One region of the Duganella rhizosphaerae genome, then DNA from elsewhere that is predicted to be linked to it. Evidence: predicted binding sites of a transcription regulator. Region 1 holds the regulator's gene; each other region holds the start of a gene.

Region 1 (7,601 bases):
GACGGCGGCCACGCCGCTGTCGTCGCGCCACGCCATCAGCGCCTGCGTGATATCGCGCACCATCGCCAGCGACAAAGAGTTCAGGGCCTTGGGCCGGTCCAGTGTGATGAAGCCGGTTCCGTTGCTGACGCTGGTGTGGACGTATTCGCTCATGAGGGACATAGGGTGGTTGAGAAAACCCTATTCTACTGCGACTTGCCGGGCGCCAGATGCTCAAGCGGATTGGCCAGGTTGAGGTCGCCGCCCAGGCGCGGCTGGAAGTTGGCCTTGGCCGGCATCAGCTCCGCCCTGCCCTCGTGCCGCGCGTAGAGGATGGCGAACGACATCTCGCTGGCATTGGCCCGTTCCTGCGCAAAGCCGGTGGCCTTTTCCATCGCCGACGGATCTTGCGCGGCGGCCAGCGTGAAGCGCATCAACTGGTCCAGCTTGGCGGAGTGCAGGTCCAGGATGGACGCGCTCATCACCAGCGGCACGGCGGCGAACACGTGGTAGTGCAAGGCCTTGGCCGCGCGCTCCATTTCCGCCGGCAGCGAACCGTCCGCCGCCACCTGTCCCATCGCGTGTTCGAACACCTTACGGCCCCAAGCGAGGTAGCGCTCGTCATGCGTCACGCCGCCCACCGCCGTCACCGCCAGGCCCTCCCAGTAGTAGTGGTTATTGCGCGCGCCCTTGTGCGCGTCGGAATGCGCCATGGTGGCGTCGGCCAGTGTCTTGAACCAGGTTTCGATAGCCTGCTGCTGCGCCGGGCTGGCGGCCGGCTTGACGCGGGCGTAGCTCAGCGCCATGCCGCCCAGGGTCCACTTGCGCACGTACCAGGCCTGCTCGCTGGACAGCTTGCCCAGCAAGGCCCGCTGCCCGGCCCAGCTCTCCAGCCAGCCCAGCGCGCAGGCGGCGTTGCCCTGGCTGGCGTTCTGCGCCACCTCGGCCAGGAAGTCGTCGATCGGCTTGGTGTTGGCGATATTGCGCGCACGCAGCACCGGATCGATGACGGAGTGATGCGCATCCGAGTAATAGCTGTTGGCGTCGATGTCGATCACGGCCGGCGGCGGCGCAGGACAAGCCGAGGCCACGGCATCCGAAAAGGCTAGCGTCAGCAGCCATGCCGTAAATAGTTTAGCTCGTTTCATGCCACTCCCATTGGAAGAATTAGGAAAACGTTTACTCTAAACCATTTAGGCGCAAAAAAGGGCGCCTCTGCGCCCCTAGTTTGATGGTGCCGGGGCCGTTGTTATAGGGCGGCGGCAGCGGGTTCGTAGCTATCCGGGAGATGCTTGATCGCATCGTGGCCGTGCTCTTGGACCTTGGCTTTGTATTTCATGACCTGCCGATCCAGCTTGTCGATCAAGGTATCGATGGCGGCGTACAGGTCCTGCGACAGGCTTTCCACGTAGACGGTCTTGCCCGACATGCGCAGGTTGATTTCAGCCTTCTGGCGTTTCTCTTTCTCTTTGAGGTTATCTACAGTCAGGATGACAGCAATATCAATCACTTGATCAAAGTGGCGGGTGACGCGTTCCAGCTTGTTCTGCACGTATTCACGGATGGCCGAGGTCACTTCGAGATGATGTCCACTGATGGTGAGATTCATACACACTCCTAAAGATAATGTCGCTTCTTACGGTTAGTGCGGAGCCCATTACTGCCGGGCGCGCAGGAACCAAGTAACTACAAAGATTTACGGAGACTGACTGGCGGGATCTTCAACGCTTCGCGATATTTGGCAACAGTGCGTCGCGCAATCACCATGCCTTGTTCTCCCAGCATGTCCGCAATCTTACTGTCGGATAAAGGATTTTTCGGGTCTTCTGCTCCTGTCAATTGCACGATGAGTGCGCGTATCGCCGTCGAACTTGCTTCCCCCCCCGCTTCGGTGGCGACATGGCTACCAAAGAAATATTTCAACTCAAACATACCGTGCGGGGTCAGCATATATTTTTGAGTTGTTACACGAGAAATAGTGCTCTCGTGTAGTCCCAGTGTATCAGCAATTTCGCGAAGCACAAGGGGGCGCATGGCAACCGCGCCATGGGAGAAAAAGTTCTTTTGTCGTTCTACTATCGCTTGTGCAACGCGCAAAATCGTGTCGAAACGCTGGCGCATATTCTTGATCAGCCACTTCGCTTCCTGCAGCTGCGCGCCCATCGCGCCCTCGCCTTTTCCCTGCTTGAGCAGGTTGGCGTACATGGCGTTCACGCGCAGGCGCGGCATGACGTCGTTGTTCAGGCTCACTTGCCAGCCGTTGCGCGCTTTTTTGACGATCACGTCCGGCACCACGTAGTCCGACACGTCCGACGCGAACGCCGAACCCGGATGCGGATTGCACTGGCGGATGACGGTTTGTGCTTCGCGCAAATCCTCGTCGTCGCACAGCAGCGCCTTCTTCAATTTGTTGAAATCGCGCTGGGCAAACCAGGTCAAATGATTTTCAACGATGGCCAGCGCCATGCGCCGCGTCACCATCGGTATGCCCGGCAGGCGCTTGATCTGCAGCGCCAGGCATTCGGACGCGTTGCGCGCGCCGACGCCCATCGGGTCGAAGCTTTGCAGCATCGACAAGGCGGTCTGCAATTCGTCGATCTCCAACTCCAGCTCTTCCGGCAGGCGGGCCAGGATTTCTTCCAGCGATTCTTCGAGGTAGCCGTTCTCGTCCAGCGCGTCGATGATCAGCTCGACCAGCGCGCGGTCGCGCATCTCCAGCACCGTGACCCGCATCTGCTCCATCAGGTGCTCGCGCAGCGTGCAGTGGCTGGCCTCCAGTTGCGGACGCGAGTCCTCGTCGTCGGGCGCCTTGCTGCGGCCGGCGTCGCTCCAGTCGACGTCGGCGTCGCTGCTGGTGCTTTCGGTGTCGGCGGCCGGGCCGTCGTAGTTGTCGGCGTCGGCGGCCGGCGCCTCTTGCGCGTTGGGCGGGCCTTCGGGCGGCGCGTCGCCGACCGGGGCTTGCTGGCTGATGGCGCCGTCCGACAGCAGCCGCAGCGAGCGGTCCAGCGGGTCGTCGAGGCGCTCCAGCAGCGGATTATCGGTCAGCAGCTGTTCCAGTTCCTGGTGCAGCTCCAGCGTCGACAGTTGCAGCAGCCGGATCGACTGCTGCAATTGCGGTGTCAGCGCGAGGTGCTGCGACGTGCGCAGTTGCAAAGACTGTTTCATGGGTTTTACATACGGAAGTGTTCACCCAGGTACACGCGACGCACCGATTCGTTGGCGATGATGTCGTCTGGCCGGCCTGAAGCCAATACCGTGCCCTGGTTGATGATATATGCGCGGTCGCAGATGCCCAGCGTCTCGCGCACATTGTGATCGGTAATGAGGACGCCGATGCCGCGTTCCTTGAGGAAGCGCACGATGCGCTGGATCTCAATCACGGCAATCGGGTCGACCCCGGCGAATGGTTCGTCGAGCAGCACGAAGCGCGGGTTGGTCGCCAGTGCGCGCGCGATCTCCACGCGGCGGCGCTCGCCGCCGGACAGCGACAGCGCCTGGTTCTCGCGCAGCTTTTCGATCTGCAAATCGGCCAGCAGGGTATTGAGCCGTTCATCAATGGCAGCCTTGGATAAAGGCTTGCCGTCCACTTTCTGGATTTCGAGGACGGCGCGGATATTTTCTTCCACCGTCAGCTTGCGGAACACCGACGCTTCCTGCGGCAGGTAGGACAAGCCGAGCGAGGCGCGGCGGTGGATCGGCAGCGACGAGATGTCGGTGCCGCTGATATCGATGCTGCCGGCGTCCGACGGCACCAGGCCGACGATCATGTAGAACGAGGTGGTCTTGCCGGCGCCGTTGGGGCCGAGCAGGCCCACCACTTCGCCGCATTCGACTTGCAGGGACACGTCATGCACGACCTGGCGCTTGCCGTAAGTCTTTTGCAGGCCTTTGACGATCAGGGTGCTACCGCAGGAAGGTTCCATGCTTATTTCCCCGGCGTCGGCACAGGCGCCGGCGTTGCGGCCGGCACCGCCAGCTTGCTCGACGGCTGCAGCACCATGGTGCCGCGTCCGCCGCCCGGCTTGCTGTCGCCGGTGGGGGTGTTCTTGACCTCGAACACTTCCTTGCGGCTGTCGTAGGAAATGAATTCGCTGTCGACCTGGCTGCTCGGCTTGCTGCCTTCCAGGCGCTTGACCTGGGCCTTGGCGAACAGCTTGACCAGCTCGGTCTTGTTGTCGTATTCGATACGGTCGGCCTGGCCTTCGACCCATTGGTCGCCGGCGCCGTCGAGCTTCTGGCGGAAGGTGGCCTGCACGCCGGCGCCGCCGGTCAGCACCACGTACTGGTAGCCCTGCGGATCTTCGGTCACCACCGCCTTGGGCGATTTCATCAGCAGCGTGCCGCGCGTCAGCACGACGTTGCCGATGAAAGTCTTGATCTGCTTGACGTCGTCGGCGTCGGCCTGATCGAAGGAGATCTGGGTCGGCTTGCTGGAGTCGGCCTTTTCGGCGTGCGCCGGGGCGATCGCCGCGACCACGGCCAGCAGCATCGCCGCCGGCAGCATCACGCGTTTCATTACCATGTGTTTCATTTTCATTTCCTCATTTTGCCGCGTGCGGCGGCATCGTAATCGTTCCGCGGCCGCCCAGTTGCACCTGCAGCGTCGCGTTGTTGGCCTTCATGCCGTTGCCGTTGGCGACGGCGGTGCCCAGATGCAGTTCGACCGGGGCCTCGGTTTCCATCCGTTGCTCGTCCGGGAACACGGTCAGCGTCGGGGCCGTCATGCGCATGGCCTGCGCCTTGGGCGAGGCCGGACGCACCACGTCCACATTACCATTGAGTTTGACGCGCGTATTGCCCTGATCGACATGGGCGGTGTCGGCGTGAATATTCATCGGCGGCTGGTCGCCGGACAGGCTTTGCACATGCGGCTTGTCGATGTCCGATGAGTCGTCGACCGGCCGGTGGGTCAGCTTGTCGCCGGAGACGATATAGGCCGGCTGGCCGGCCTTGTTCATGCGTACCATGCTGAAGCGGTCGATGATGTAATCGGGCTCGTTGCGATGCTGGTCCACCTTCGCATCCTGGCCGGCCTGGTTGACCACCTGCACCAGCCAGAAGCTGCCGACGGCGACAAACACGCCGACCAGCATGATGACGGTCAGCTGCCAGCGATGGGCTGTCTTTTTACGCATGCCAGGCCCCCGTCACACCAGGAATTGCGCCATCACGCGCTCGTACGTGCCCTGCGCGTGCAGCAGCAGCTCGCACACTTCGCGCACCGCGCCGCGACCGCCGGCGGCCACCGTGGTGTGGTGGGCGCGCTCCAGCACTTCGGCGCGGCCGTTCGGCACGGCGACGGCGAAACCGACGCGCGTCAAGATCGGCAGGTCGACCACGTCGTCGCCGATGAAGCCGACCTGCTCGGCGGTGAGGCCGGTCTTTTCCAGCAGCGCGTTGAACGGGGTCAGCTTGTCATGGCCGCCCTGGTGCAGGTGGACGATGCCGAGGTCGGCCGCGCGCTTGATCACCTGCGGCGAAGTGCGCGCGCTGATGATGGCGGTCTGCACGCCGGACTCCTGCAGCAGCTTGATGCCCAGGCCGTCGTGCACGTTGAAGGTCTTCAGCGCTTCGCCGTCGGCGCCGTAGTGCAGGCTGCCGTCGGTCAGCACGCCGTCGACGTCGAAGATCATCAGCTTGACGCGCGCGGCGCGTTCCACATACGTGAATTTGCTAGCAGCGTCCGTCATCAGATCACCTTGGCGCGGGTCAGGTCGTGGATGTGCAGCGCGCCGACCAGCTTGCCGGCGGCGTCGGTCACCAGCATCTGGTTGATGCGGAACTGTTCCATCACGGCCACGGCGTCGACCGCCAGTTTTTCCGGCGAAATGCTGCGCGGGTTGGCGTGCATCACGTCGCGGATCACGACCTTGGTGAAGTCCTGGACTTTCTCGATCATGCGGCGCAGGTCGCCGTCGGTGAACACGCCGATCGGCTTGTCGTCGGCGTCGACCACGGCGGTCATGCCCATGCCCTTCTGCGTGATTTCCAGCAGCGCGTCGGTCAGCTTGACGTCGGCGGTGACTTTCGGCACCGCGTCGCCGCTGCGCATGACGTCGCGCACGTGGGTCAGCAGGCGGCGGCCCAGCGCGCCGCCCGGATGGGAGCGGGCGAAATCTTCTTCCTTGAAGCCGCGCAGGTCCAGCAGCGCGACGGCGATGGCGTCGCCCAGCGCCAGCGTGACGGTGGTCGAGGTGGTCGGCGCCAGGTTCATCGGGCAGGCTTCCTTGGCCACGGCCACGTTCAGGTGCACGTCGGCGATCTCGGCCAGGCTGGAGCCCGGCTTGCCGGTCATGGCGATGACCTTACTGCCCATGCGCTTGACCACCGGCAGGATGGTCATCAGCTCGGCGCTTTCGCCGGAATACGAGATTGCAATAAAGGCATCGTCGGCGGTGACCATGCCGAGGTCGCCGTGGGCCGCTTCGGCCGGGTGCACGAACAGCGCCGGGGTGCCGGTCGAGGCCAGGGTGGCGGCGATCTTGCGGCCGATATGGCCGGACTTGCCGATGCCGGACACGACGACGCGGCCCTTGCAGTTCAGCAGCAACTCGATGGCCTGCACCACGCTGTCGTCGGCGTCCAGGCGGGCGTTCAGGGCGGCGATCGCCTCTGCTTCGTTCTGCAGGGTGTCGCGGGCCAGCCGCAACGCATGCGCGGCCATATTTGCGTCAAAAGCTTTCAGCATTGTTTTTTCATGGGTTACACTCATGCCCAAGTATAGCCGAATTGAGAAAGCAAAAAACTTGCCAGTCACAACATAACGCCCGCGCCGGCCCACAAACAACGAAATTATATTTACTGGCTAGGTTGATATGACGTTTTCACCTTTGGAATTAACATTGTTGTTGCTGGGGAGCGCGGTGCTGGGCGTCGTCGCTTTCCGCATGATGCACCTGCCGCCGATGCTGGGCTACCTGGCGGTCGGCATCCTGATCGGCCCCCACGCGCTGGGACTGGCCGAGTCGAGCGAGGCGTTCCACTCGCTGGCCGAATTCGGCGTGGTGTTCCTGATGTTCTCCATCGGGCTGGAATTCTCCCTGCCCAAGTTGATGGCCATGCGCGGCATCGTGTTCGGGCTGGGCATGGCGCAGGTGGTGCTGACCATCGTCGCCACCATGGTGTTCGGCTGGGCCATCGCCACGCAACTGCCGTCGGGCATCCATATCAGCTGGCAAGCCTCGTTCGCGCTGGGCGGCGCGCTGGCCATGTCGTCCACCGCCATCGTGTCAAAAATGCTGACAGAGCGGCTGGAGCTGGAGAGCGAGCACGGCCGCAAGATCATCGGCATCCTGCTGTTCCAGGATCTGGCCGTGGTGCCGCTGCTGATCCTGATTCCGTCGCTGGGCCAGCGGCCGGACGCGCTGGTCGAGACGCTGGCCTGGGCCGGCGTCAAGGCCGTGATCGTGCTGGCGCTGCTGCTGTTCTTCGGCCAGAAGCTGGTGCGCGGCTGGTTCACCGTGGTGGTCAAGCGGCGCTCGCAGGAACTGTTCATGCTGAACCTGCTGCTGATCACGCTGGGCGCGGCCTGGATCACCGAGCGCGCCGGCCTGTCGCTCGCGCTGGGCGCCTTCGTGGCCGGCATGCTCATTTCCGAGACCGAATACAAGCACCAGGTGGAA
Region 2 (7,601 bases), on a different contig from region 1:
CGGTCCACCTGACCCTGAAGATGACCCGCGCCAAGCTGGAATCGCTGGTCGAGGAACTGATCAACGCGACCATGGAACCATGCCGCATCGCGATCAAGGATGCCGGCGTCAAGGTCACCGACATCGACGACATCATCCTGGTCGGCGGTATGACCCGCATGCCTAAGGTGCAGGAAAAAGTCAAAGAGTTCTTCGGCAAAGACCCGCGCAAGGACGTCAACCCGGACGAAGCCGTCGCCGTTGGCGCCGCGATCCAGGGCTCCGTGCTGTCGGGCGAGCGCAAGGACTTGCTGCTGCTTGACGTCACCCCTCTGTCGCTGGGTATCGAAACCCTGGGCGGCGTGATGACCAAGATGATCCACAAGAACACCACGATTCCTACCAAGTTCTCGCAAGTGTTCTCGACCGCCGACGACAACCAGCCTGCGGTGACCATCAAGGTCTACCAGGGCGAGCGTGAAATCGCGGCCGGCAACAAGGGCCTGGGCGAATTCAATCTGGAAGGCATCCCGCCGGCATCGCGCGGCACGCCACAGATCGAAGTGACCTTCGACATCGACGCCAACGGCATTCTGCACGTCGGCGCGAAAGACAAGGCCACCGGCAAGGAAAACAAGATCACGATCAAGGCCAACTCCGGCCTGACCGAAGCCGAGATCCAGAAGATGGTGAAGGACGCCGAAGTCAACGCCGAAGAAGACAAGAAAGTGAAAGAGCTGGCCGAATCGCGCAACCAGGCCGACGCGCTGGTGCACTCGACCCGCAAATCGCTGACCGAATACGGCGACAAGCTGGAAGCCGGCGAGAAGGAAAAAATCGAAGCCGCGATCACCGACCTGGAAGGTTCGATCAAAGGCGGCGACAAGGCCGAGATCGACGCCAAGGTGGCATCGCTGTCGACCGCCTCGCAGAAGCTGGGCGAGAAGATGTACGCTGACATGCAGGCGCAGCAAGCTGCCGCCGGCGGCGGTGCCGAGGGCGCGCAGGCTGGCGCAGGCGCCGAGCAGGCCAAGCCGCAGGACGACGTGGTCGACGCCGACTTCAAAGAAGTCAAAGACAGCAAGTAAGACATGTCATTCCCGCGCAAGCGGGAATCCATGCTGAGCTGGACGAGGACACTCAGCATGGGTCCCCGCATGCGCGGGGACGACAGCGCCGAGCCGTGTGGCCGTGTAAGCGGCGCCGGCTCGGCTTTTTAGCATAAACAGTACATCAGTATTCAATACAGCAAGGTGCCGACAATATGGCAAAGCGAGATTTCTACGAGACACTTGGTGTCGCCAAAAACGCGTCGGAAGACGAGATCAAGAAGTCGTATCGCAAACTGGCGATGAAATACCATCCGGACCGCAATCCGGATAGCAAAGAGTCGGAAGAAAAATTCAAGGAAGTCAAAGAAGCCTACGAGATGCTGACCAATCCGGAGAAGCGCGAAGCGTATGACCGTTACGGTCACGCCGGCGTCGATCCGAACATGGGCGGCGGCGGTGGATTCGGCGGCGGCGCCGGCGGTTTCGGCGACGCCTTCGGCGACATCTTCGGCGACATCTTCGGCGGTGGCGGCCGTGGCCGCAGCCAGGGCCCGCAAGTATATCGCGGCGCTGATTTGCGCTATAACCTCGAAATTACGCTGGAGCAGGCCGCACACGGTTTCGACACCACAATTCGTGTACCATCGTGGGACAAGTGCGACACCTGCCACGGTTCGGGCGCCAAGCCCGGCACCTCGCCGGTCACGTGCTCGACCTGCGCCGGCCATGGCCAGGTGCGCATGCAGCAGGGCTTCTTCAGCATCCAGCAGACCTGCCCGAAATGCCACGGCACCGGCAAGATCATCCCCGAGCCATGCGCCGCCTGCGCAGGCCAGGGCCGCATCAAGCGCAACAAGACGCTGGAAGTGAAGATCCCGGTCGGCATCGACAACGGCATGCGTATCCGCTCGTCCGGCAACGGCGAACCGGGCACCAACGGCGGACCGTCGGGCGATTTGTATGTGGAAATCCACATCAAGCCGCATTCGGTGTTCCAGCGCGAAGGCGACGACCTGCATTGCGAAATGCCGATCTCGTTCGCCAAGGCGGCTTTGGGCGGCGACATCGAGGTTCCGACATTGTCTGGTAAAGTGTCGTTCACGATCCCTGAAGGCACCCAGTCGGGCAAGACCTTCCGCCTCAAGGGCAAGGGTATCAAGGGCGTGCGGTCCGGCTTCGCGGGAGACTTGTTCTGCCACGTGGCGGTCGAGACCCCGGTCAAGCTGACCGAGAAGCAGAAGGACATGCTGCGCGACTTCGAGAAGTTGACCACCGAAGGCGGCTCCAAGCACAGCCCGCAAAGCAAAACCTGGCGCGACAAGGTGAAGGACTTTTTTGAATAAAGGTTTCGAGTAACTGCGACGTCATGCAGACTTGGTAATATCGGACCGCCGCGCCACCCTTTTCGGGTGGACCGGCGGTCTTCTTATGTACGAGAGGAGCATTATGAGTGATCTGGACAACAGCAATTCCCCGTTGCGCGACCTGCTGGACAACAACCGCCGCTGGGCCGAATCGGAAGTCGAGCGCGACCCCGACTTCTTTAACCGCCTGGCGCAGCAAGCTTCGCCGGAGTACCTGTGGATAGGCTGCTCCGACAGCCGCGTGCCGGCGAACGAGCTGCTGGGCCTGGCGCCGGGCGACGTCTTCGTCCATCGTAACATCGCCAACGTGGTGGTGCACTCGGACTTGAACGCGCTGTCGGTGCTGCAGTTCGCGATCGATGTGCTGAAGGTCAAGCACGTCATCATCGTCGGCCACTACGGCTGCAAGGGCGTGCACGCGGCGATGACCGGCACCCGCGTCGGCCTGGCCGACAACTGGCTGCGCCACGTGCAGGACGTGCACCAGAAGCACGAGCGCTACCTCGGCGATGTGCTGACCAGCAAGCTGCGCGCGGAACGCATGTGCGAGCTGAACGTGGTGGAGCAGGTGTCCAACGTCTGCCAGACCACCATCGTCCAGGATGCATGGGACCGCGGCCAGAACGTCACGGTGCACGGCTGGGTCTACGGCCTGAAGGACGGCAAGCTGCACGACCTGGAGATGACCGTCACCGCCGCCCATGAACTGGCGCCGCGCGTGGCCAAGCGCCTGAGCGAGTACGACGCCGAAATCGGCTGATTCCCCGCGCGGCCCGTTGCTAAACACTAGCGGCGGGCCGCTTCCGCTGGCAAGTCAGCGGCTTTGTGCCGTAGAATGGATTGATTCTTGCTTGCATAAGAGTCATGAACCATCACAAAACCCCAGCATGACCATGAAACATTTACGCATTGTGGTCGTCAACACCATCATCCATGCCGGCGACGAGGATGACGAATCCCTGCGCGCGCAGGCCGAACGGGCGCGTGCGCTGCGCATCGGCTTGCTCGAAGCGGGCTACGACATCATCGCCTCGCTGCCGCCGGACATGTACCTGCCCGAGCGCATCGCCCAGCTGCAACCGGACATGATCATCGTCGACGCCGAATCCGACGCCCGCGACGTGCTGGAACATATCGTCATCGCCACCCGCGACGAGCGGCGCCCCATCGTCATGTTCACCGAGAGCGACGACACCGAGAGCATGGAGGCCGCCATGGCGGCCGGCGTGTCGGCCTATATCGTGGCCGGCCTGCAGAGCGACCGCATCAAACCGGTGCTGCAGGTGGCGCTGGCGCGCTTCAAGCGCGAGCAGAAGCTGCTGGACGAACTGTCCGACACCAAGAGCAAGCTGGCCGAACGCAAGATCATCGAACGCGCCAAGGGCCTGTTAATGGAGCGTCAACGTTTCACCGAAGAGCAGGCCTTTCAAAAGCTGCGCAGCATGGCGATGAGCAAGAACCTCAAGCTGTCCGAGGTTGCCCAGCGCATCCTGGATGTCGAAGACCTGTTGGGCTGAGGCCCGTCCAAAATGATGCACTGCGCAATAGCAGTGCGTTTTCTGCGCCATCCCATGGCGCTGCCATCCGCCTGATTCCTCCCGTCTCCCTCTTGAAACTTGCTGGCACAGACATTGCATAGCCTGTAAGCAAGCGCAACGATGCGCTTGCTGTACCTCGCCAACGGCGGTGAGGTCCACCAGACAACGACGTCTACACTCATGAATCCGTTCATGTTGGGTAGACTTTTTTTTTGCCGTTTTGTCTTGCTGACTACATGAGGGATTTGCGATGGAATATGAAGAGCCACAAGCAGGCACCGACCTGCCATCCGACACTGTGAACACCAAGCGTCGGCAAATCATTCATGGCGCAGGCCTGGTAGCGGGGGGAAGCATGTTGGGATTGGCAACAGGTGGGGTGTGGGCGGCGGGTTCGGACAAGCCGGAGAAGGAAGAAATCAAGATCGGCTTCATTCCGCTGACCGACTGCGCCTCGGTGGTGATGGCCTCGGTGCTGGGCTTCGATAAAAAATACGGCGTCAAATTCGTGCTGAGCAAAGAGGCTTCCTGGGCCGGCGTGCGCGACAAGCTGGCCAACGGCGATCTCGATGCGGCCCATGTGCTGTATGGCCTGCTTTACGGCGTGCAGATGGGCATCGGCGGCCAGAAGAAGGACATGGCGGTGCTGATGGGCCTCAACAACAACGGCCAGGCCATCACGCTGTCGAAGAAGCTGGCCGACAAGGGGGCCGTCGACGGCGCGTCGCTGGCCAAGCTGATGCAGACCGACAAGCGCGAATACACCTTCGCCCAGACCTTCCCGACCGGCACCCACGCGATGTGGCTCTACTACTGGCTGGCCGCCAACGGCATCAACCCGATGAAGGACGCCAAGGTCATCACGGTACCGCCGCCGCAGATGGTGGCCAATATGCGGGTCGGGAACATGGACGGCTTCTGCGTGGGCGAACCGTGGGGCCACCGCGCCATCATGGACGGCGTCGGCATCACCGCCACCACCACCCAGGACATCTGGAAGGACCACCCGGAAAAGGTGCTCGGCTCGACGCTGGAATTTGCCAAGAAGAACCCGAACACCTGCCGCGCGATGATGGCCGCCATCATCGACGCCGGCAAATGGATCGACGCCTCGCTGGCCAACAAGAACAAGATGGCCGAGGTCATCGCCGACAAATCCTACGTCAACACCAGCAAGGACGCGATCGACCAGCGCATCATGGGCCGCTACCAGAATGGCCTGGGCAAGACCTGGGACGACCAGAACTACATGAAGTTCTACAACGACGGCGCGGTCAACTTCCCGTACCTGTCGGACGGCATGTGGTTCATGACGCAGCACCGCCGCTGGGGCCTGCTGAAGGACGATCCGGACTACCTGGCCGTGGCCACCTCGGTCAACCAGATCGATTTGTACAAGGAGGCCGCGGCGATGACCAAGACGCCGGTGCCGAAAAGCCCGCTGCGCACTTCGAAGTTGATGGATGGTTCCGTATGGGACGGCAAGAACCCGAAAGCGTTCGCCGCCTCGTTCAAGATCAAAGCCTGATAGGGGAATGCCATGAACGCCATGCTCAAACCCGATAGCGCCGAACCGGTAGCAGCGGCGCCGATCCGCCGCCCACGTCGCCCGCTGGCCGCCAATTCCACGGCGCGCACGCGGCAGCAGGTATCCGCCACGGCGATGAAGATTGTCGCGCCCTTGCTGGGGGCTGCGCTGCTGGTGCTGGTCTGGCAGATCATCACCATCAAGAACAGCGCCTTCCCGACGCCGCTGGCGACCTTGCAGGAAGCGGTCAAGCTGTTCTCCGATCCGTTCTACAGCAAAAGCCCGAACGACCAGGGCATAGGCTGGAATATCCTGGCGTCCCTGCAGCGGGTGGCGGTGGGCTTCGGCCTGGCGGCGTTGGTGGGCATTCCGCTGGGCTTCCTGATCGGCCGCGTGCAGTTCATCGGCAGCATGTTCGGGCCGATCATCAGCCTGCTCAAGCCGGTGTCGCCGCTGGCCTGGCTGCCTATCGGCCTGCTGGTGTTCAAGTCCGCCAACCCTGCCGCCATCTGGTCGATCTTCATCTGCTCGATCTGGCCGATGATCATCAACACCGCCGTCGGCGTGCAGCGCGTGCCGCAGGATTACATGAACGTGGCCAAGGTGCTGAACCTGTCGGAGTGGAAGGTGCTGACCAAGATCCTGCTGCCGTCCGCGCTGCCCTACATTCTCACCGGCGTGCGGCTGTCGATCGGCACCGCGTGGCTGGTGATCGTCGCGGCGGAGATGCTGACCGGCGGCGTGGGCATCGGCTTCTGGGTGTGGGACGAGTGGAACAACCTGAATGTCCCGCACATCATCATCGCCATCGTCGCCATCGGCGTGGTCGGCCTGATGCTGGAGCAGGCGCTGATGGCGCTGGCCCGCGCCTTCACCTACGAACAAGTATCCAACTAAAGGACCACGATCATGGACGAGCCAAAATTCATCGACATCGAAGGCGTGGAGATGGTGTTCCATACCCGGAAGGGCGTGTTCCACGCGCTGCGCGAGATCGACCTGACGGTGCGCAAGGGAGAGTTCATCACGCTGATCGGCCACTCGGGCTGCGGCAAATCGACCTTGCTTAACCTGATCGCCGGCCTGCTCAAGCCCACGGACGGCGTGCTGTTGTGCGCCAACCGCGAGATCGCCGGGCCGTCGCCGGAGCGCTCGGTGGTGTTCCAGAACCATTCGCTGCTGCCGTGGCTGACCTGCTACGAAAACATCTACCTTGGCGTCGAGCGCGTGTTCGGCAAGACGGAAACGCGCAACCAGCTGCGCGAGCGCACCATGCAGGCGTTGGCGCTGGTCGGCCTGACGGCGGCGGAGTCCAAGCGTCCGCATGAAATCTCGGGCGGCATGAAGCAGCGCGTCGGCATCGCCCGCGCGCTGGCGATGGAGCCGAAGGTTCTGCTGATGGATGAACCCTTCGGCGCGCTCGATGCGCTGACCCGCGCGCACTTGCAGGACGAGCTGCTGAAGATCGTCGCCGCCACCAAGTCGACGGTGGTGATGGTCACGCACGATGTGGACGAGGCGGTGTTGCTGTCGGACCGCATCGTCATGATGACCAACGGCCCGGCCGCCACCATCGGCGAGATCGTCGACGTGCAGCTGGATCGTCCGCGCGACCGCGTGGCACTGGCGCAGGATGCGCGCTACACCGAATACCGCACGGCGGTGCTGGAGTTCTTGTATCGCAAACAGGCGCATCCAGCCAAGGAAGCCGCTTGATGGATATGACCACGCCCCCCATGGCGCCGGAAGGCGCCGCCAAGAAAGCGCTGACCGGCGAAGTGTTCGGCGCCTTGATCAATCTGTCGGGCCGCCGGCGCTTCACGTCGCAGCGCATCGTGCTGTATGCGCTGCTGGCGTCGCAGGGACACGCGGATGGCGCGGCCACCGCGCAGGAAGCACTGGCGCTGTTCCGTGGCGCCCACAAGTCGCTGCTGGCGGAGAAGGATGGTTTGCCGGGCGTGTTCTGTCCCGAGCTGCACGAGGCCTATTTCGGCAAGCTCGATGGCGACCGCCAGATCACGCACTTTGCCGATCTGGGCGAGCGCACCTTGAAGGCAATCGCACAAGGCTCCTCGCAGAGCGCGGAGCTGCTGGCGGAGCTGGTGGGCATCACCACGCCGACGCTGGCGATCCTCAACAC
Region 3 (7,601 bases), on a different contig from region 1:
AAGTCGGCCATCACCCGGCGCCCGTATGTGTGGGTGCGCGGCATGACGGCAGGTGCGCAACGTTATGCCTCGCTGTGGAGCGGCGACATCAAGCCCAACTTCGACGAAATGAAGATGCAGATTCGCGGCATGCAGCTGGCCGGCTTGTCCGGCTTCCCGTACTGGGGCCATGACGCGGGCGGATTCTACGATTGGGAAAGCAAACAGGGTCCGGACGCCGACCTCTACCAGCAATGGGCGATGGGCTTCGGCGCGTTTGCGCCGATCTGGAAGCCGCACGGCATGGGACCGTCGCGCTGGCCGCTGGACCGCAGCGCCGGCGAACAGGCGGCGGCGCACCAGTTTGCGCAAGCCCGCTATCAGCTGATGCCCTACATTTATTCGGCGGCACATGAGGCGGCGACCAGCGGCCTGCCGATGGCGCGCGCCATGCTGCTCGACTATCCACATGACGACGCGGCGTGGAGCCACGACCTGCAATACATGTGGGGCCCGTCGCTGCTGGTCGCGCCGCGCACCAGCCGCGACGGCGCCACCGAAGTCTGGCTGCCGCCAGGCCGCTGGTACGATTTCTGGCAGCGGCAAGCGCCGCAGCAAGCGGCTGCCGGCGGAACGGTGATCAGCGTCGGCGCCGAGCGCGGCCTGCTACCGGTGTTCGTCAAGGCCGGCGCCATCCTGCCGCGCCAGGGCTATGCCACCAGCACCGCCGGCGCCGACAAACAGCGGATGCTGCTCGACATCTACACCGGCGCATCGGGCAGCACGCTGTTGCAGGAGGACGACGACGTCAGCGAAGCTTATCGCAAACAAGGCCAGCTGATGACTACCGCCATCCGCTGGGATGACGCCCATCGCAGCCTGAGCATCGGCGCCGCGCGTGGCAGTTACCGTGGCGCGCCATGGCAGCGCTCATGGCGGCTCACACTGCATGGCGCAGGGGCCAACACGTGCTACAGCGTGAACGGCAAACGCTACAACGCAACGCCGGATGGATCGGGGCAGCTGGCGACGCTACAGCTGCCGCCGGCCAAGCTCAGTCGAACGACACGCATCGTGCCCTGTACTTAGCGCCCAAATGAAAACGGCCCGGTCGAAAATTCGACCGGGCCGTCTGAGTAAGTGCTCGAATATTATGGGGTGACGTTGTTCTTGGTCAGTGCGCCCTGAGCTGCGGTGTTGGTGACGTCGGTGGTCACGTTCCAGGTGACGTTGGAGGCGCCGGCGGCGATGGTTGGGGTGAAGGTCGCGGTCAAGCCGTCGATGCCTTTGCCGACGCCGGTGGCGAATTTCTCAACGATCACACCATCCTTGACGGTGGCGCTGACCACTTCTTTGGTTGGGGTGAAGTTCGGCACGCCTTTGGCGCCGGCGTCGCAACCGGTCAGATCCCCTCCACCTTCCTGGGCGCACAGTGCCACCGCAGTCTTGATCGAGTCGACCGCGCCCTGGGCGTTGGCCATCTTGGCTTTCACGGTGTAGTCGCTGTAGGCTGGAATCGCGACCGCGGCCAGAATGCCGATAATGGCAACCACGATCATCAGTTCGATCAGGGTGAAGCCGGCCTGGGCTTGTTTCTTCATCATTTTCATGGATTTCATTTTCGACTCCTGGGGTGTGTTGAACATCAAAATTTGGTAGGACACTTAGCTATGAGCAATTGGTGTGCCAGCCTGTTTTTTGGGTAAAAAACCACAAAATATGCCAAAAACTGTCGTTTTGGGTCGCACGGACTGCCGTTTTTTGTCAGTCGGCAGGCCGCAATTTGTCAGCCAGGGCCGACGCTGACAAATATTGTCAGGCGATGCGGAAGGCCATCCGGGTGCCGCTGAGGTCGATCACGTCGCCGTGGTTCAAGCGCTGGGCCTGCTTGCCCAGGGCGATGCCGTTCACCAGCGGCGGCTGCGCGCCTTCCTGGTGGGTGATGGTGTAGGCGTCGGGCTGGCGATGGATCACCACCACCTGCACGCCGGCGCGGCCGAGCGTGGTCTGCGGCTTGGTCAGCGCCATCTGCTTGCCGGCATTGTTGCCATTTAATACTTCGATTTGCGCCAGCACGGGCGCCGCAGCCATCATGGGCCGCACGCCGTCTGCGACGAACTCGACCTGGAACTTGGCCATTTTGATCACATCCTGGTGCTGCAGGAAGTGCTTGCCGATGCGGTGGCCGTTGACGAAGGTGCCGTTGGTGCTGTGCAGGTCTTCCAGGAACGAGTCGTCCAGGATGGTGACGATGACGGCGTGGTCGCCGCTGACGGCCGGATGCGTCAACACGATGTCGTTGCGCGGGTGACGGCCGATGGTCATCCGCTCCTTGCTCAGTTGTACTTGCTGTTCTATCTGTCCATCCCGCGAGATGAGGATCTTCGCCAATCTGTTCTCCATAGAAAAAGGGGAGCCTAGGCTCCCCTTCATTATTTCACACTAAAGCGAACTGTTATTACAGCATTGCTTTCAGCAGACGCGCCATTTCGGACGGGTTCTTGGTAACGGTGATGCCGCAAGCTTCCATGATTTCCAGTTTGGCTTGTGCGGTGTCGGCGCCGCCGGAGATCAGCGCGCCGGCGTGGCCCATGCGCTTGCCTGGAGGAGCGGTGACACCGGCGATGAAGCCGACGACCGGTTTTTTCATGTTGTCTTTGATCCAGTAAGCCGCATTGGCTTCGTCCGGACCACCGATTTCGCCGATCATGATGACCGCGTCGGTATCAGGATCGTCGTTGAACATCTTCATGACGTCGATGTGCTTCAGACCGTTGATCGGGTCGCCGCCGATGCCGACTGCCGACGATTGGCCCAGGCCCAGTGCGGTCAGCTGACCGACTGCTTCATAGGTCAGGGTGCCCGAACGCGAAACCACGCCGATACGGCCCTTGCGGTGGATGTGACCTGGCATGATGCCGATCTTGATTTCGTCAGGGGTGATCAGGCCTGGGCAGTTAGGGCCCAGCAGCAGGGTCTTGGAACCTGCTTTGGCCATGCGGTCTTTCAGCGCCATCATGTCGCGGACAGGAATGCCTTCGGTGATGCAAATGGCCAGGTCCAGTTCGGCTTCGACAGCTTCCCAGATCGCAGCGGCAGCGCCTGCTGGCGGTACGTAGATCACGGAAACGTTGGCGCCGGTTTCTTTTTTCGCTTCTGCAACGTTAGCGAAAATAGGAATGCCTTCGAAATCTTCGCCGGCTTTCTTCGGGTTCACGCCTGCGACGAAGGCATTTTTGCCGTTCGCGTAGTCGCGGCAGCCGCGGGTGTGGAATTGACCGGTTTTGCCGGTAATACCTTGGGTAACGACTTTGGTATCTTTATTGATCAGAATGGACATATTGATTCCTTAATTAAGCTTGACCGGCAGCGGCGGCGACTACGCTCTTCGCTGCATCTTCCATGGTGTCGGCTGCGATGATAGGCAGACCGGAATCGGCCAGCATCTTCTTGCCCAGGTCTTCGTTGGTGCCCTTCATGCGCACAACCAGCGGCACGTTCAGCGACACCGCTTTGACCGCGGTGATCACGCCTTCGGCGATGACGTCGCAACGCATGATGCCGCCGAAGATGTTGACCAGGATGGCTTTCAGGCCTGGGTTTTTCAACATGATCTTGAAGGCTTCGGTGACTTTCTCAGCCGTGGCGCCGCCGCCTACGTCCAGGAAGTTGGCTGGCTCGCCGCCGAACAGCTTGATGGTGTCCATGGTGGCCATGGCCAGGCCGGCGCCGTTCACCAGGCAGCCGATGTTGCCGTCCAGGGAGATGTAGGCCAGGTCGAATTTCGATGCTTCGACTTCAGCTGGATCTTCTTCGTCCAGATCGCGGTAAGCGACGATTTCTGGTTGACGGAACAGCGAGTTGGCGTCGAAGTTGAACTTGGCGTCCAGAGCGATGACCTTGCCCGAACCGGTCAGGATCAGCGGGTTGATTTCGGCCAGCGACGAGTCGGTTTCCCAGTAGGCTTTGTACAGGCCTTGCAGGTTGGTGACCGCGTCGGCGATCGAAGCTTCCGGCACGCCGATCTTGGCGGCGATGCCAGCGGCTTCAGCATCGGTCAGGCCGATCGACGGGTCGATGGCGATCGAGTGCAGCAGTTCCGGGTGGGACTCGGCAACTTCTTCGATGTCCATGCCGCCTTCGGAGGAAGCCATCAGCACAACGCGCTGCGATACGCGGTCGGTGACCAGCGATACGTACAGTTCTTTCTTGATGTCCGCGCCTTCTTCGATCAGCAGGCGGCGTACTTTCTGGCCTTCAGGGCCGGTCTGGTGCGTGACCAGCTGCATGCCCAGGATCTGCTCGGAGAATTCTTTGACTTGTTCCAGCGATTTGGCGACTTTGACGCCGCCGCCTTTACCACGGCCACCGGCGTGGATCTGTGCTTTTACAACCCAGACCGGGCCGCCCAAGGTTTCAGCAGCTTTGACTGCTTCTTCAACGGACATGCACGGAATACCGCGCGGAACCGTCACTCCGTATTTTCGGAGGATTTCTTTGCCTTGATACTCATGGATTTTCATGCTGGCTTCCCTTCTGATGCTGATGTGTAAAAATCGGTTGATACTGCGAAATGTGTGAATCTAGTAAGCAGAGATTGCTACGCGCCACCTGGTGCTGCTTTGGCCACCCAGCGCGGGTAAAACTGCGCCACTGCTCCGCCGTCGGTGCGCAGGGCATGGCATTTGTCGAGTTGAAACGGCTTCTGGCGCGGCACGCCATCATTTTCGGTCGCCGCGTCGTTGGTCGACCAGACATCGTTGGCGAACGCCTGCACCGCGGCCGTTGGCAGGATCTGCGCCAGTTCGGTCAAATGGGTGCAGCCGGAAGTACCGGCCAGGCGTTGCTTGAGCTCGTGGCGGAAACCCTTCATCAGGTTCAGGCCGACGAGCTGTTTTTTATAATCGGGGGCAATGGTGTCGCAGTGGCCGGGATACGGAACGGCATCGGATGCGGCTTCGGCATCGACGATGTTCAGTTGCAGATCGACGGTCAAACGCAGGTGCAGGTCATGCAGAGGGGCGCCGGCAGCGCGTGGGCCCGAGGCCAGCACGGTGTCGATGGTTTTGATATCGGTGATATGGGCGTCGAGATCCCACAGCCCGTCATCGCGTGCGTACGCTTGGACGGCAATTGCGCGCGTGTGCCGGAGCGCACGTCGGTTAACTGGGGTTGACAGGGACATAAGACCGATGCCGCTCTCGCGACAGAAATTTAGTAAGCAGCCATGTGCTGAATCGCACGTGTCCGCAGCTTCTACGGACAACTACCGCACCTGCGGCGCTGCAAAAACCCCAAAAGTGTAGCACATCAAGACCTCCAGTTGCGTCAGAACATATCTTTTGGAAGGAAAAATGGCCGTTTCGAGATCGTTTTTACAAGAAATTCACCAGTCTTATTTCAGTCATGGAAACATTGCATGGTGCGGCGCGGCACGCGCCCCGCACGGCGGCACGGAGGGATCGGACCCGCCGGGTCCGACCCCAGCCTTTGTATTTGGGGTTAGGTCTCACTCGTCTTCCGGCGCGCCTTTCAGGGCGGTTTGCACGGCGCGCTGGGAAAATCCCCGTTGCAGCAGGAAGCGCATCTGTTTGTTGCGTTCCTGCGGATCGGCGGCCACGGTGCCGAACTTGCGGTTCCAGACGTCGACGCAGCGCTCGGTCTCGCCTTCGGCCAGGCCGGCCTTCAGTTCCTGCAGTTCCTCGCCCTTGATGCCGTGGCTTTGCAGCTCGGCGACGATGCGGCTGTTGCCGAAGCGGGCCGAGCGACGGTGGATCAGCGCTTCGGAGAAACGCTCCTGCGACAGCCAGTTGTTCTTTTCCAGCAGGTCGAGCAGGGCTTCGACGTCGTCGCCCTCTTCCGCGTAGCGCGCCAGCTTGCGGGCCAGCTCCATGCGGCTGTGTTCGCGCATCGACAGATAGCGCAGGGCGCGGCCCTTCAAGCTAAGTTGCGGTGCTGCCATTAAAAAACCTCTGAACAATGAGAAAACCACCGCTTGCACAGGCAAGACGGTGGTTCGGGATAAAGCGGACGCTGATTACGCGGCGTCGGCCTTGTCGCCTTTGTCTGCTTTATCAGCCTTGTCGGCCTTGTCGACCGATTTCAGCTTGACCACGGTGTCGCCCTTGTCGGCGGCCAGCGGCGGCAGTACGCGCACGCCCAGCGATTCGCGGACCTTGTTTTCGATTTCCCACGCCAGCTCCGGACGCTCCTGCAGGAAGATGCGGGCGTTGTCCTTGCCCTGGCCGACGCGCTCGCCGTTGTAGCTGTACCAGGAACCGGACTTCTCGACGATCTTCGCTTCCACGCCCAGATCAAGAATCTCGCCTTCACGCGAGGTGCCGGCGCCGTACAGGATGTCGAAGTGCGCTTCCTTGAACGGTGGCGCAATCTTGTTCTTGACGACCTTGACCTTGGTTTCGTTGCCGATCACCTCGTCGCCCGATTTGATCGAGCCGGTGCGGCGGATGTCCAGGCGCACGGAGGCGTAGAACTTCAGCGCGTTGCCGCCGGTGGTGGTTTCCGGGCTGCCGAACATGACGCCGATCTTCATGCGGATCTGGTTGATGAAGATGACCAGGGTGTTGGTGCGGTTGATCGAACCGGTCAGCTTGCGCAGCGCCTGGGACATCAAACGGGCTTGCAGGCCCGGCAGCGAATCGCCCATGTCGCCTTCGATCTCGGCGCGTGGCGTCAGCGCGGCGACCGAGTCGATCACCACCAGGTCGACCGAGCCGGAGCGCACCAGCGCGTCGCAGATTTCCAGCGCTTGCTCGCCGGTGTCCGGCTGCGAAATCAGCAGCTCGTGCAGGTTGACGCCCAGTTTCTGTGCGTAGCCGACGTCCAGCGCATGCTCCGCGTCGATGAAGGCGCAGGTGCCGCCCAGCTTTTGCATTTCAGCAATAGTTTGCAGGGTCAGCGTGGTTTTACCCGACGATTCAGGACCGTAGATTTCCACCACGCGGCCGCGCGGCAGGCCGCCGACGCCCAGCGCGATATCCAGGCCGAGCGAACCGGTCGACACGACCTGTACGTCCTCGATCGGGGCGTTGGCGTCCATGCGCATTACGGAGCCTTTGCCGAATTGCTTCTCAATCTGGGCCAGCGCGGCAGCCAGCGCCTTGGCCTTTTCTGATGCAGGTACAACAGCTTTTTTATCGTCCATAATGTTCTTTCAACCAGTAGGTGGGTGCAAATTCGTCGGTACAGGCAGCACTGTATAAAAAAACAGTGCTTAATGCAAGCACGATTTTTAAACAATTTTGAGATTGCACAAAAACTCGCCACCTTGCGCGAAATGAAACACAATAGAATCTTCTGCAGCCGCAGTGTTGGAGTGTCTACATTATGCGAATTTTACTTGCCGAGGACGACAGCGTGCTGGCCGACGGCCTGACCCGCTCGCTGCGCCAGTCCGGCTACGCCATCGATTGCGTCAGCAACGGCCAGGAAGCCGACACCGCCCTGTCGACCCAGGAATTCGACCTGCTGATCCTGGACCTGGGCCTGCCCAAGCTGTCCGGGCTGGAGGTGCTGCGCCGCCTGCGCGCGCGCGCCTCGCTGCTGCCGGTGCTGATTTTGACGGCGGCGGACTCGATCGAGCAGCGCGTCAACGGCCTCGA

Evidence for each region. The regulator sigma-54, encoded in region 1, starts transcription at its own class of promoters, with help from an activator protein. The targets are predictions, from matches to a motif close to TGGCANGNAANCTGCTTT.
Region 2: a site for sigma-54 is predicted at 4,016-4,033, ahead of RUGAMON1_RS17345 (CmpA/NrtA family ABC transporter substrate-binding protein). Genes of this name have one in related genera too.
Region 3: a site for sigma-54 is predicted at 1,687-1,704, ahead of RUGAMON1_RS17600 (pilin). Genes of this name have one in related genera too.

The regions. Positions count from the first base shown of each region.
Region 1 is NZ_BPWK01000016.1:84,041-91,641, forward strand. Features, by position in the region: gene RUGAMON1_RS26820 (enoyl-CoA hydratase/isomerase family protein) at 1-153, opposite strand, end outside; gene RUGAMON1_RS26825 (alginate lyase family protein) at 186-1,127, opposite strand; gene hpf (ribosome hibernation-promoting factor, HPF/YfiA family) at 1,229-1,588, opposite strand; gene RUGAMON1_RS26835 (RNA polymerase factor sigma-54) at 1,666-3,144, opposite strand; gene lptB (LPS export ABC transporter ATP-binding protein) at 3,150-3,902, opposite strand; gene lptA (lipopolysaccharide transport periplasmic protein LptA) at 3,905-4,510, opposite strand; gene lptC (LPS export ABC transporter periplasmic protein LptC) at 4,521-5,114, opposite strand; gene RUGAMON1_RS26855 (KdsC family phosphatase) at 5,127-5,669, opposite strand; gene RUGAMON1_RS26860 (KpsF/GutQ family sugar-phosphate isomerase) at 5,669-6,667, opposite strand; gene RUGAMON1_RS26865 (monovalent cation:proton antiporter family protein) at 6,795-7,601, shown strand, end outside.
Region 2 is NZ_BPWK01000007.1:266,300-273,900, forward strand. Features, by position in the region: gene dnaK (molecular chaperone DnaK) at 1-1,067, shown strand, start outside; gene dnaJ (molecular chaperone DnaJ) at 1,244-2,374, shown strand; gene can (carbonate dehydratase) at 2,478-3,155, shown strand; gene RUGAMON1_RS17340 (ANTAR domain-containing response regulator) at 3,289-3,912, shown strand; gene RUGAMON1_RS17345 (CmpA/NrtA family ABC transporter substrate-binding protein) at 4,184-5,461, shown strand; gene ntrB (nitrate ABC transporter permease) at 5,474-6,358, shown strand; gene RUGAMON1_RS17355 (ABC transporter ATP-binding protein) at 6,371-7,177, shown strand; gene RUGAMON1_RS17360 (type IV pili methyl-accepting chemotaxis transducer N-terminal domain-containing protein) at 7,177-7,601, shown strand, end outside.
Region 3 is NZ_BPWK01000007.1:322,243-329,843, reverse strand. Features, by position in the region: gene RUGAMON1_RS17605 (glycoside hydrolase family 31 protein) at 1-1,068, shown strand, start outside; gene RUGAMON1_RS17600 (pilin) at 1,131-1,598, opposite strand; gene RUGAMON1_RS17595 (FHA domain-containing protein) at 1,795-2,370, opposite strand; gene sucD (succinate--CoA ligase subunit alpha) at 2,438-3,319, opposite strand; gene sucC (ADP-forming succinate--CoA ligase subunit beta) at 3,333-4,502, opposite strand; gene RUGAMON1_RS17580 (DUF2889 domain-containing protein) at 4,580-5,164, opposite strand; gene recX (recombination regulator RecX) at 5,489-5,941, opposite strand; gene recA (recombinase RecA) at 6,017-7,144, opposite strand; gene RUGAMON1_RS17565 (response regulator) at 7,327-7,601, shown strand, end outside.